4 regions of the Rhizobium sp. NXC24 genome follow, and region 3 is predicted to be linked to each of the others. Evidence: predicted binding sites of a transcription regulator. Region 3 holds the regulator's gene; each other region holds the start of a gene.

What was found. The regulator PhoB, encoded in region 3, activates phosphate uptake and scavenging genes when phosphate is short. The targets are predictions, from matches to a motif close to TGTCATNNANCTGTCAT.
Region 1: the regulator PhoB is predicted to act here: its motif matches at 2,140-2,156, upstream of NXC24_RS18675 (DUF2794 domain-containing protein).
Region 2: the regulator PhoB is predicted to act here: its motif matches at 1,813-1,829, upstream of NXC24_RS18340 (1-acyl-sn-glycerol-3-phosphate acyltransferase).
Region 4: the regulator PhoB is predicted to act here: its motif matches at 1,133-1,149, upstream of NXC24_RS09070 (toxic anion resistance protein).

What each region holds. Positions count from the first base shown of each region.
Region 1 covers NZ_CP024311.1:3,802,870-3,806,259, forward strand. Annotated here, with positions in the region: gene NXC24_RS18660 (ABC transporter permease) at 1-55, shown strand, start outside; gene NXC24_RS18665 (Bax inhibitor-1/YccA family protein) at 281-1,021, shown strand; gene NXC24_RS18670 (GNAT family N-acetyltransferase) at 1,144-1,701, shown strand; gene NXC24_RS18675 (DUF2794 domain-containing protein) at 1,717-2,118, opposite strand; gene NXC24_RS18680 (thioredoxin family protein) at 2,447-3,190, opposite strand.
Region 2 covers NZ_CP024311.1:3,743,331-3,746,720, reverse strand. Annotated here, with positions in the region: gene NXC24_RS18350 (TraB/GumN family protein) at 1-574, opposite strand, end outside; gene NXC24_RS18345 (tyrosine recombinase XerC) at 692-1,627, opposite strand; gene NXC24_RS18340 (1-acyl-sn-glycerol-3-phosphate acyltransferase) at 1,873-2,829, shown strand; gene NXC24_RS18335 (primosomal protein N') at 2,967-3,390, shown strand, end outside.
Region 3 covers NZ_CP024311.1:569,652-573,041, reverse strand. Annotated here, with positions in the region: gene NXC24_RS02860 (aspartate aminotransferase family protein) at 1-205, opposite strand, end outside; gene NXC24_RS02855 (GcrA family cell cycle regulator) at 631-1,155, shown strand; gene phoB (phosphate regulon transcriptional regulator PhoB) at 1,255-1,938, opposite strand; gene phoU (phosphate signaling complex protein PhoU) at 1,971-2,684, opposite strand; gene pstB (phosphate ABC transporter ATP-binding protein PstB) at 2,736-3,390, opposite strand, start outside.
Region 4 covers NZ_CP024311.1:1,835,695-1,839,084, forward strand. Annotated here, with positions in the region: gene NXC24_RS09060 (RidA family protein) at 1-77, opposite strand, end outside; gene NXC24_RS09065 (cell envelope integrity EipB family protein) at 275-1,099, shown strand; gene NXC24_RS09070 (toxic anion resistance protein) at 1,319-2,398, shown strand; gene NXC24_RS09075 (substrate-binding domain-containing protein) at 2,404-3,390, shown strand, end outside.

The DNA.
Region 1 (3,390 bases), 930 kb from region 3:
GGGCACTTGGCGCATTCTTGGCCAGAAAGCAGCGCCTGTCCTGCGCGAACTCTGAGCGCAAGAACCTGAAAAAGTCTGCGCCGCCAAGGCGCCCGAGGCATTAACCGAGCGTCGGGAAATAGCCCGATATTACGCCGATTTAACCCTGCCGCCGCCGCTTAGCTCTTGTGCATGGGGCGTGAAAGCCTCATATTCTGTGCAGGCATGCTGGAGCTCCGCAGCGGCGCCTGGGACCAAGTGCCCGACACGCTACTCACATCGGAGCTTGAAAGAGGAAAACATGGCTGACTTTCGCAATTACCAAAACCGGGCGCCCAGCGGCGCGCAAACCGGTGCGATGATAGATGAGGGCCTTCGAGCTTACATGCTCAAGGTCTATAACCTGATGGCGCTGGGTCTGGCGATCACGGGTTTGGCCGCCTATTTCGCATTTTCGCTCGCCTTCGCTGACGGGCAGATCACAGCTTTCGGCCAGGCGATCTACCTGAGCCCGCTGCGTTGGGTCGTCATCCTCGCTCCCTTGGCGATGGTGTTCTTCCTGAGCTTCAGGATCAATAGCATGAGCGTGGCCGCCGCGACGACGACCTTCTGGGTCTATGCCGCTTTGGTGGGCCTGTCGCTGTCGTCGATCTTCATCATCTACACCGGCCAGAGCGTCGTGCAGACCTTCTTCGTGACCGCCGCCTCCTTCGGCGCGCTGTCGCTGTTCGGCTACACGACGAAGCGTAACCTTTCGGCGATGGGCTCGTTCCTGATGATGGGTCTCTTCGGCCTGATCATCGCGATGCTCGTCAACATCTTCCTGCATTCGTCCGCTCTGCAGTTCGCCATCTCGGTGATCGGCGTGCTGATCTTCGCAGGCCTGACCGCCTGGGATACGCAGCGGATCAAGGAAATGTACTATGAAGCCGACGACGTCGCCGTTGCTGGCCGCAAGGCGATCATGGGCGCGCTGACGCTCTACCTCGACTTCATCAACCTGTTCATGTTCCTGCTGCAGTTCATGGGCAACCGCAAATAACTCATGCGACATGAATGATCCTTCGAAAAGGCGGCTCCGGCCGCCTTTTCTGTTTGCCTTGCTGCTTCGGACACGGCTTTATTATCCGCCATTGAAATCGCAGATCAGGCAATAAAACCCAGATGTCCTTCCGCCTTCGCAACGCCACCTCAGCCGACCTTCCCTTCATCACCGCCATCTACCGCGACTCCGTTTTGAACGGCACCGCAAGCTATGAGATCGTTCCGCCGGGCGAAGAGGAGATGGCAGGCCGCTTCCAGGCGATCCGTGACAAGGGCTACCCGTATATCGCCGCCGAAGACGAAGACGGAGCCTTCCTCGGCTATGCCTATGCCTCCGCATTCCGCACGCGGCCGGCCTATCGCTGGATGGTGGAGGATTCGATCTATCTCGCGCCCGAAGCCCGGGGCCGCGGCATCGGCAAGGCGCTGCTGGCAAATCTGGTGGAAACCTGCCAGAGCCTCGGCTTCCGCCAGATGATCGCCGTCATTGGCGGCGCCCACCCGGCCTCCGTCGCCCTTCACCGCGCCGCCGGTTTTACCGAGACAGGCCTGTTGAAGGGTACCGGCTACAAGCACGGCCGCTGGCTGGACACGATGCTGATGCAGAAGCCGCTGGGCGAAGGTATGGAAACTGACCCCGATCCATCAGTCTATCCGGGAACGCTATTCAGCGAATAGCGCAGCAGGCGAAGATCACTTCTCCACCAGCTTGAGCTGCTTATCAAAAACCTTCAGCACCTGCGTCAGGTCGTGGCCGCGCTTCAGGATCATGCCATTGGTACTGATTACGGAAAACGCGCCCTGTTTGGCGGCGAGCTTCGGGTTTTTCTCGATGCGGAAGAGCGGCAGCTCGCCGGAGCGCTTGAAGACCGAGAAAACCGCCTTTTCCCTGAGATGGTCGAGGGCGTAGTCACGCCATTCACCCTCGCCGACCATGCGGCCGTAGATCCACAGAATTGCGTCCAGCTCCCTGCGGTGGAAAGTCACCGGCAGCGGGTCCTTGCTCTGTTTATATTCTCTGAGATCAACGACGACGGAAGAAGTGGTGTCGACGGAACGGCTTTCGCCGTGTCGCAATTCCGGCTGATCAGTCATCAATCCCCCAGGGGTTGTGTCATGACAAGAAGATGACAGTTTGCCTCAGCCACGGCAAATTGCAAGACCAAGAGGCACTCACAATTTCTTGCGCTTCGAGCAAAGCATCTTGGCTGCGCCGCATTTCAGTCAAAACGAAGCCCCATTTACCGGAACTATAGGGATCGGTTTGGCGCCGCCGCGCCAAACGGCCCGGCCGGGGCGTATCGACCGAACCCCAGCCCCGAATGCGCCCTCGCCGGGCACTCTCCTCCTTTCGGCAAAGCCGAAACAGAACTTTGGCGCCAGCCGAAATGGAGCCTTTCGACTGACGTCGGAAAAATGCAGATCAGCCGTCGGTCCCGGCCGTCAGGACGGTCGCGCCGATGATCGCCGCCGGGTCGCCCGATGGCGTCGACGACTGCAACAGAACCGCCAGGCCGCGCCGACCGGCCTTATCCAACACATTGGCGGGCAACACGACATTCAAGGCCTTGCCGTCCCACATGCCGACTGTTTCAATGTCCGAAACCGCGTGCAGATAAGTGATCTGCTGGCCGTTGTTCTCGCCGGCCTTCGGCGAAACCTGCTGTTCCCTATCGAAATAGGCGACGACCACATTTGCCCGGCCCTGGCCTGCGCCGATCTTGATCTCCAGTTCGTCACCCTTCATGGCGGCACTGACGGGAACCGTCAGACCCTTGCCCTGGCGCTGGAAATCGTCGAGCTTGAAGTTGATGGCGTTTAGATCCGCACCGTTTAGGTGATCACGGCCATTGATGATCGCCTGCGGCGTATAAACCCCACTGCGGCCGAGCGTACGGGCATAGGCATATTGCCGGGCCGTATTGTCCTTGGAGGCCATCGTGTCGTTCCAGCCGAGATAATTCCAGTAGTCGACGTGATAGGCGAGCGCGACGACGTCGCCCTGGCGGATCAGCTTCTCAAATGCAGCATCGGCCGGCGGACAGGAGGCGCAGCCCTGAGACGTGAAGAGTTCGACGACGCCTTTGATTTTGGCAAGCTCCTGCGCATGCAGCGAACTTGCGAGCGCGATGCCTGCTAGAAGTGGAACCAAAAACCGTAAGCGCATGCCGTTGTACCTCTTTCTCAGACCTTGAAGGCCTTGTGCTGGCAGGAACCCGAAACCGCGTCGCGCTTCTCAGGATGTCCGTAGGGCCTCATCAAGCCTGATAAATCTGAAACAAGAGATAATAGCTAAGCACGATGACGCAAAGTCACGAAGGGGTGAGACGAAGGCCTGGAGCCATTAGCGTCGTACACATCGGCGTG
Region 2 (3,390 bases), 990 kb from region 3:
TGTGGGCGACGGTGGCGAGCGACACGCCGCGCTGTTTCAGGCCCGCTTCCAGCTTGGCATTCTCTTCCGGCGACAGATGCTGGCTAATGGTCGAGCCGTCGGTCAGCATCATCAAAGACGGATTGCCGAAGAGAGCTGCCATCGCCTTCTTGTCGTCGAGGATTTCATCGGATTCGACGACGATCGTATCCGCCCCGGCACTTGCTTCGGCTGCGCCCTTCGGCATGGTCACCACGCGCGCGTCGCTGACATGCATGGTGCCGAGCAGCCAGGAGGGTTTTAGGCCGGACTTTTCGATCTTCCAGAAGATGCCCTTGCCATTCGCCACCTTGTCACCCTCGGCGAGGATCGAGGCATATTTGGCGGGGTCGCTCTTTTGCAGTTCAGCCATCAGATCTTTGCCGCCGCAGCTATCGGACGCGGCCTCTTCGGCATGCGCAGGCGCCAGCGACAACAGAGCCACGATCAATGCCGTCATCAGCATCCAGGGAAAGGCCGTCGCCAGCCAGAGGAGAATGTCACCGAATCTCGACGCTGTCAGCCGCGCTGTCTTGATTCCGAGAGCAGACATTATCTCAACCTTCCGAAAGCAGGGGACATGATCGCGACTTTGGCCGGGATCATGCCGAATTAGCTTCTGCTCTATCCGCCTGAAACGCATATTCCCTTAACGCGAGAGGTTAACACTTTCTTACGCCCGCGGGTGAGCCCGGTCATAGACCTCCAGCAGCCGCGATGAATCGACCCCAGTATAGACCTGTGTTGTCGAAAGGCTGGCATGGCCGAGCAATTCCTGGATCGTACGCAGGTCGCCGCCACCTGCGAGCAGATGCGTGGCGAAAGAATGGCGCAGCGCATGGGGCGTCGCCGTGTCCGGCAGCCCGAAGGCGCAGCGCAGCTTCTGCATGCCGCGCTGGATAAGGCCGGCATGCAGCTTGCCGCCGCGCGCGCCGCGAAAGAGCGGGGCATCTGCGTTGAGATGATAGGGGCAGAGCGCACGGTATTTCTCGACCGCTTCGACGACGATGGGCAGCAGCGGCACCAGCCGGGTCTTGTTGCCCTTGCCGGTGATCCGTAGCGCCGTCGCGCCGGGGCGCACGTCTTCCGGCGTCAGATCCAGCGCTTCGGAGATGCGCAGGCCACAGCCATAGAGCAGGGTCAGCACTGCCGTGTCGCGCGCGGCAATCCAAGGCTCGTCATGCATCTGCGCCTCGTCGCTGACGACGGTGATCGCCTGGGTGTCCGACAGCGGCTTCGGCAGTGATTTCGGCTGCTTCGGCGAGCGTACCGCTCCGGCGCCGGCCGCGTTCACCAGGCCTTTCTTTTCAAGATAGCGCAGCAGCGAACGAAGGCCGGCGAGGTTGCGCCCGAGCGAACGCGCACCCGCGCCATCCTTGCGGCGCGCAGCCAGAAAACCGCGGAAGTCGGCGGGGCGTAGCGCATGGATATCCTTGATTGTCGCCGGGCCACCGAGATGGCCGGTCAGAAACGTCAAGAATTGCCGCGTGTCACGCTCGTAGGCATCCAGCGTATGGGCCGAAAGCCGCCGCTCCTGGCCGAGCGTATCCAACCAACGGCTGCGCTCAGCCATCAGCTCGGGATCGGCGATAATCAGCAACTCGTTCAGTGGAAAACCCCTTGAAATTCAAATTCCTTCTGCCACTTTGAAGGAGGGAAGGTTATGGAATCGCTAACATTCCTACTGTGCCGTGTCTCTCCTTTGCGTACGGAAAGATCGCAGTAGTTCTTTTCAACTGCGTATAGGCTGCGCCTTGAATCAAAATCGATTTAAGCGGTTATACGCGAGGCGCTTGTCATGCTTCGATCATATTCGATTGCAATAGAGTACAACCCAACCATCCAGGGCATTTCATGGCACGTCGCGGTTCGATAACTGCATTGGGACAACTTGCAGAAGCAATTGCTTTGGTGTCCCAGGGCCAGCCCGGACATATCGTCGATACGCTGATCGCCGAGCGCGGCCAGAAGATCGTTCGCAACCCACTCTGGCCCTTGATGCGGCCCTTTCTCTACACGCTGCTGCGCTACAACAAGGCGATCGAATTTGCCAACGACATCGCCAAGCTGCCGGGTTTCCAGTGCTTCGAATATATGAGCGATCTGCTGCGGCTCGATATCGGGGTAACCCACGCCGAACGCATCCCGGCTTCCGGCGGCTTCATTCTCGTCAGCAACCATCCGACCGGCATTGCCGACGGCGTCGCCGTCTTCGATCTCCTGAAGACGCGCCGGCCCGATATGATGGTTTTCGCCAATCGCGATGCCGTCCGCGTCAATCCGCGATTCGCCGAGATGATCATCCCGGTCGAATGGCGTGAGGAATATAAGAGCAAACTGAAGACGCGCGAAACGCTGCAGATCACCAATCGCGCCGTTGCCGAGGGCAAGGTTACCGTGCTCTTCCCCTCCGGCCGCATCGCCTATTGGGCAAACGGCAAGCTGAACGAGCGGCCTTGGAAGACATCGGCCGTGGGGCTGGCGCGTAAGTATAATCTGCCGATCCTGCCGGTGCATCTGACAGCGCGCAATTCCGGGCTGTTCTATTGGTTCGCCAAATGGTCGACGGAGCTGCGCGACATGACGGTGTTCCACGAGCTCCTCAACAAGCGCGGCGACCGCTTCGATTTCCTGATCGGCAATCTCATCCCGGTCGAGCATCTGGACGGCGACGTCAACGAAGTGACGAAGGCGCTGGAGAAGCATACGGTGTTCGATCTGGCTGCCGACGGAAATACGACGTTTGCGCCGGTCGGTCCTCCGGCTGCGGTCCAGGATATGGCAGCCGCCGTCGCGGAGCATTCCGTTTGACGGCTGTTGGCAGCTCATTGCTTCGGCATCCTGTGTCAAAAGACAACAGCGGTGAAAGTTTGAAGTGGCTTCGGACAATATGATGCCGAACCACCCCGGGTTTCTTTTTGTCGCCGCTCGGGGCATGGTCTGGCGCGATGACTAAAGATTCGTCCGATCTGTTCGGCGCGCTGTTTGAAGCTGCGCCCGCACACCCGACCATGAGCCGCACGGTCCCGGTTCTGGTGCCGATGCCGGCGCCGAAGCCCTATTCCTATGCGGTTCCGGAAGGCATGGCGGTCGAGCCCGGCTCGGTCGTGCAGGTGCCGCTCGGGCCGAGGCAGGTGATCGGTGTCGTCTGGGATGGCGGCGATGAGGGCGGCGTCGATCCGAAGAAGCTGCGGCCGATCAGCCATGTCTTCGATTGCCCGCCGCTGACCAAGGAGATGCGCGATTTCATCGACTGGGTGGCCGCCTATACGCTGTCGCCGCCGGGGCTGGTGGCGCGCATGGCGCTGCGCGCGCCCGCAGCCTTCGATCCCGAACCGATGGTCGAGGGCCTTCGTTTTGTCGGCGGCGCAC
Region 3 (3,390 bases):
TGGACAGGTGCCAGACCTTGTCGGCCTGCGACTTCAGCTCTGCAACCAGATGTGGATGGGCGTGGCCAAGCGAATTCACCGCGACGCCCGCGGCGAAATCGAGATAACGCTCGCCGGTCTCCGTGATCAGCCACACGCCCTCGCCTCGCTCGAACCGCAGCGGAGCACGCATATAGGTGTCATAAAGCGGCGCGGTTTCAGCCATGGCGCATTCTCCTCAATCACAACCTTTAGGGCCAATCGTTTCCTTCGAATGAAACGGGCCCGGAAAAATCAAAAATGCCGCCTTGCGGCGGCATGGGCACTATTGATGTTTTGCACTGCGATGTCAACAAAACTGGCGATTTAGCAGGTGCGGCAGAGCACCTCTCGATGGATGGCATGTCTTCGACAACTTATATTGCATAAATGCCACTCACGTATAGCAAGTTGGGGAAAACCTCGAAATCGATTCCTCAAGATTCCCGCGACTCTTGTCACGGAGTCAGCCTCACACTAGGTTAAAAACCAATTACTAGACTGCATGCGGCGGAACTAGTCACCACAATTTTAAAGCGTTTCACGCCTCGACCCAATTCGAGGCAATGGTGAGGGATTCTGCCATCAGAAACGCGATAGCGGAGACAGGGCATGAATTGGACAGACGAACGCGTCGAGAAGCTGAAAAAGCTGTGGTCCGAAGGTTTGAGCGCCAGCCAGATCGCGGCACAGCTCGGTGGTGTCAGCCGTAATGCCGTCATCGGCAAAGTGCATCGCTTGAGCCTGCCGGGCCGAGCGAAGGCCGGTGGTGCGGCAACCACAGCTCGAGCGCCGAAGCGCAATACCTCGGCCCCACGCGCGCCGAATTACGCCTCGCGCGTTGCAACCCGCACGGTTACCCGCCAGCAGGGTGCGACGATGCTCAAGGAAGAGGTCGAGATCGATACGGTCAGCGAAGTCGAATATCGTCCGGCCGCCAATGTGGTCGTTCCGATCTCGCGCCGCCTCGGCCTGACGGAGCTCACGGAGCGCACCTGCAAGTGGCCGGTCGGCGACCCGCTGAAGGAAGATTTTCACTTCTGCGGCAATGACAGCCCGGACTCTTCGCCGTACTGCACCTACCATCAGCGGCTGGCTTACCAGCCGGTGCATGACCGGCGCCGGGCCGCGCACTGAACCACACCAGACAAAGGAAAAACGGGCCGAAAGGCCCGTTTTCTGTTTCCGCCGCTATGTTGGATGGCCAATCGGGTTGCCCCGATCAGGCCTCCCCCATCAGGCCTCCATGGAATAACCCGCGCCGCGAACGGTGCGGATGACGTCCTGCATGTTGGAGAAATTCAGCGCCTTGCGCAGGCGGCCGACATGCACGTCGACGGTGCGTTCGTCGACATAGATATCATGCCCCCACACGCCGTCGAGCAACTGAGACCGAGAGAAGACGCGGCCGGGGGACGACATCAGGAATTCCAGAAGGCGGAATTCCGTCGGCCCCAACCGCACTTCACGGCTCTTTCGGTGGACGCGATGGGTTTCGCGGTCCAGTTCGATATCGCCGCAGCGCAGTACCGTGGACAGGACCTCCGGGCGGGCTCGGCGCAACATCGCCTTGACGCGGGCCATCAGTTCCGGCGTCGAGAACGGCTTGACGACATAGTCGTCCGCGCCGGTGGAAAGGCCGCGCACGCGCTCGCTTTCCTCGCCGCGAGCGGTGAGCATGATGATCGGCAGGCGCTCCGTCTCCGGCCGCATGCGCAGCCGACGGCAGAGCTCGATGCCGGACACGCCGGGGAGCATCCAATCGAGGATCAGAAGATCGGGGATGCGCTCCTGGAGGCGCAGCTCAGCTTCGTCGCCTCTCAGGATAGTGTCGACCTCGAAGCCCTCGGCCTCGAGGTTATAGCGCAGCAGAACGCTTAGCGCTTCCTCGTCTTCTACAACAGCAACTCTCGGAACCATGCGCCTCTGGTCTCCTTCTCTTGGTGTCTACTTTATTCCGTTACCGAACCGACGGTGTTGGCGGTATCGTCCTTCGGGCGCTCGCCTTCGGGCTGGGCACCGGTCGCCATGTAATAGATCGTCTCGGCGATGTTCGTGGCATGGTCGCCGATGCGCTCGATGTTCTTGGCGCAGAAAAGAAGATGCGTGCAGGTGGTGATGTTGCGCGGATCCTCCATCATGTAGGTCAGCATCTCGCGGAAGAGCGAGGTGTACATGGCGTCGATTTCCTCGTCGCGTTCGCGGATCGACACGGCCTTGTCAGGTAAACGGGTCGAGTAGACGTCGAGCACTTCCTTGAGCTGGACGAGCGCCAGTTCGGAGAGGTGTTCGATGCCGCGGGCGAGACGACGCGGAACGCCGGTGCCCTGCACGGCGATGACGCGCTTTGCGGTGTTCTTGCCGAGATCGCCGACGCGCTCCAGATCGGCGGCGATGCGGATGGAGCCCATGATTTCACGCAGGTCCGCAGCCATCGGCTGACGGCGGGCGATGGTGACGATCGCCTTGTCGCCGACTTCGCGCTCGGCGTGGTCGAGAATGACGTCATCGGAGATGACCTTCTGCGCAAGGCTGGCATCGCCGTTTACCAGGGCGCGGACGCTGTCGCTGACCATCTGCTCCGCCAGGCCGCCCATTTCGGAAATGCGGCGCGTCAGGAACTTCAGGTCTTCGTCGTAAGCGGAGAGAATGTGTGTTGAGACCATTTTTTTATCCTCTAGGTGAAAGATGTGAAAGGAACCGCGCGGGGAGCATCATCAGCCAAAACGGCCCATGATGTAATCCTGCGTGCGGTAATCATCGGGATTGGTGAACATCTTATCGGTATCGTTCTCCTCGACCAGATGGCCGAGATGAAACATTGCGGTACGTTGCGAAACGCGGGCTGCCTGCTGCATGGAATGCGTCACGATGACGATCGTGAAGTTTTCCCGCAGCTCATGAATGAGTTCCTCGACTTTGGCGGTGGCGATCGGATCGAGCGCGGAGCACGGCTCGTCCATGAGAATGACCTCGGGACTGACCGCGACGGCGCGGGCGATGCAGAGGCGTTGCTGCTGACCGCCAGAGAGGCTGGTGCCGGCATCATAGAGCCGATCCTTCACCTCGCCCCACAGCCCGGCCTTCTGCAGACTGGTTTCGACGATATGGTCGAGATCGCTCTTGGACCGATGCAGCCCATGGATACGCGGACCATAGGCCACATTCTCGTAGATCGACTTCGGAAACGGATTGGGCTTCTGAAACACCATGCCGACGCGGGCACGCAGCTCGACGACATCGATTGAGTTGTCGTAGATATCCTGATCGTCGAGCGTGATTTTGCCGGTGACGCGGCAGGTGTCTATCGTATCGTTCATGCGGTTGAGGCAACGCAGGAAGGTGGACTTGCCGCAGCCGGAAGGACCGATC
Region 4 (3,390 bases), 1.3 Mb from region 3:
TAGTTTGCGGCCGGCGCAGCGGCCTGAGGCAGGACGATGCCAAGCTCCTTCAGACGGCTCTCGATAGCGTCGGACATTTTCATCTCCCGTTTTGTTGTAAAATCTTCAAAAATCCGGCATCAAGCTTAGATTCCCTTTGCCGGGCGCGAGGCGATCTTGGACGAGATAACGCCAAATCAAAAGGCAGAGCGAGATGACGAATTGATGACGGGCCGCCTCACTCTAGCCGAAGCGTTCTTATAGCATCGCGTGCGAGTCCAACAGGAGATAATGAATGTTCCGCTCGAGTCTTGCCGCCGTTATCGTTTCGAGTTTAGGCGTCGCGTCTCTGGGCGTGTCCGCCGCCGCGGCGGGTCCGACTGGGTTGATCGCGCATCGCGCCGTCTACGATCTCGAACTGAAGGACGCATCAGACCGATCGGGCATCGCCGGCATGTTCGGCCGTATGGTCTATGAGTTCGACGGCTCCGATTGCACCGGTTTCACTACCAATTTCCGTTTCGTCACACAGATCGACACGGGTGATTCAACGCGCGTCAGCGACCAGCAGACGACCACATTCGAGGATCTCGTCAAGCGCACTTTCCGCTTCGAGACCAAATCCTATACGGACGATCAACTCGACAAGGACGTGCGCGGCGCGGCGGCCGACGATCAGAAGGGGATTAAGGTCGATCTGACCCAGCCAAAAGCGAAGCAGATCGAACTCATCCAGAGCCGCTTTCCGACAGAGCATATGCTCGACATCATCCATAATGCCAAGCTGGGCAGGAATTTCTTCGAGGCCGAGGTTTTCGACGGCTCCGATGATGGGGATAAGTCGTTGATCGCAACAACCGTCGTCGGTAAGCAGGCGACTCCTGCAACCGATGACCCCGATGCCGAAAAGGCCGGCATCTTCGCCAAAACGCCGTTCTGGCCGGTTACCGTCGCCTATTTCAACGACAAATCCAAGGGCGACGCCATTCCGGTCTATCGCATGTCGTTCAAGCTCTATGAAAACGGCATCACCCGCGACCTCACCATGGACTATGGTGATTTCGTTCTGACCGGCAAGCTCTCCAAGCTTGAAGTGCTCGACACCAAGGCCTGCCAATAGGCTTTGCGAGGCGCAGGCCACAAGGCAAATCTTCGTCATAAAACTGTGTCCGAAGCTTCACTATTCTGGGAAGCATTCGGCACGCCCTTGAGTGAGTCTCAGTTCCGCAGTGCCGATCTGAAATTGTAGCGGGCCATGCGGGCCGAGCCGGTTATTGAAGAATGATCGGCAGATGTTCCGTAGTCCAGGTCCGTGTTGATAGACGAGAAAGCACGAGCTATGGCCAATACTGATCTCGCCCCGACCGCAAGTACCACTTTGCCGGTCGTTGCCGCCGATCCGGCGGAAATCGCCCGCATCGGCGACACCATCGATCTGACCGACCGCGCCGGCATTTCTGTTTATGGCGACCGCGCCCAGCAGTCTGTCTCCGACTATTCTGACCGGATTCTCCGCGAGGTCCGCAATCGGGATCTCGGCGAAGTTGGCAAGTTGCTGACCGATATCATCATCAAGTCGAAGAAGCTCGACCCGGCATCGCTGAAGGATGAGGGCTTTCTTTCCAAAATATTCTCGTCGTTCAAGGCCCGCCTGGAGCGCTTCAAGGAGGAATTCGAGGATGTGGCCGGCCAGATCGACCGCATTGGCCTCGAGCTCGACCGGCATAAGGATACGCTGCGCCGCGACATCGCACTTCTCGACGATCTTCACGAGGAGACGAAGCAGTCCATCCTGCAGCTCGACGCCTATGTGCAGGCTGGCAAGACTTTCGCAGAGCGTTTTCGCAGTGTCGAACTGCCGAAGTTGAAAAGTGCCGCCGAGGCCGCGGCTGCCAATCCCGGCGGCGGTATGCTGGAGGCTCAGACCTATCAGGACAGCTTGCAGGCCCTCGACCGATTGGAGAAGCGGGTGTTCTACCTGCAGCAGGCGCGCCAGCTCGGCATTCAGCAATTGCCGCAGATCCGCATCGTGCAGGCCGGTGACGAGACGCTGATCGAGAACCTGCAGGCGACGTCGGCGCTGACGGTGCCGGCCTGGAAGCAGAAGATGGTGATCCTGCTTGGGCTGTCGAGGCAGAAATCAGCGCTTGAGCTGCAGAAGACCGTGACCGACGCCACCAACGACATGATCCGACAGGCGTCCGAGATGATGAAGGACCAGGCGATTGCCATCGAACAGCAGTCGCAGCGCGGTATCGTCGATATCGATACGCTCGCTGCCGCCAACCGTGACCTGATCGATACGATCAACGGTGTCCTGAAGGTGCAGGAAGAAGGCCGCAGGAAGCGCGCTCAGGCTGAGCAGCAGATGGAGAAAATGACCATCGATCTCAAGAAAGCGATGATCGAGGCGCGATGAGCGGCATGATGATCCGCACACTCCTCACCGGCCTGGCGCTGACGGCAGCTCTAGCCCTGACGGGCTGCAATTCCGGCGCAGGACCGAAGTTCTCGATCGTCTCCGGCTCGGAAAACACCGTTATCCAGCCGATCGTCGAAGAATTCTGCAAGCAGAAGAGCGCGACCTGCAGCTTCACCTACGAAGGCACGCTGGATATCGGCCTTGCGCTGCAAAGCAATGAGGGTGTCGAGCAGGACGCGGTCTGGCCGGCATCGAGCGTCTGGGTTGACATGTTCGACACCAAACGCCGGGTGAAGTCCCTGACCTCGGTGGCGCAGACACCGGTCATCCTCGGCGTGCGCAAATCCAAGGCGCAGGCGCTCGGCTGGATCGGCAAGCCGGTCTTTATGAAGGACATATTGGCGGCAGTGAAGAGCGGCTCGCTGAAGTTTCTCATGACCTCGGCAACCCAGTCCAATTCAGGCGCGAGCGCCTATTTGGCTATGCTCTCCAGCGCGCTTGGCAATAAACCCGTTATCGAGCCGGGCGATCTCGACAAGCCCGACCTCCAAGGCACCGTCAGAGCGTTGCTTGCCGGGGTCGAACGCTCGTCCGGGTCGTCCGGCTGGCTCGCGGACCTCTACACGGACTCCGCTGGCAAGGGCGTGCTCTACGATGCCATGTGGAATTACGAAGCGGTGCTGAAAGAGACCAACGACAAGCTGGTCGGTATGGGCAAGGAGCCGCTCTATGCGATCTATCCGGCCGACGGTGTGGCGATTGCGGATTCACCGATCGGCTTTATCGATCATGGACGCGGTCCTGAGGTCGAGACCTTCTTCAACGAACTCGTTGCCTATCTGCGTTCCGCGCCTGTGCAGAAGCGCATCGCCGATACCGGCCGCCGCATCCCATTGGGAGACGTCGCGGCCAAAGCGGAGCCGAATTGGAATTTCGATCCGACCCGGTTGGTAACGGCGATCCGCATGCCGGAGCCGGCTGTGATTCGC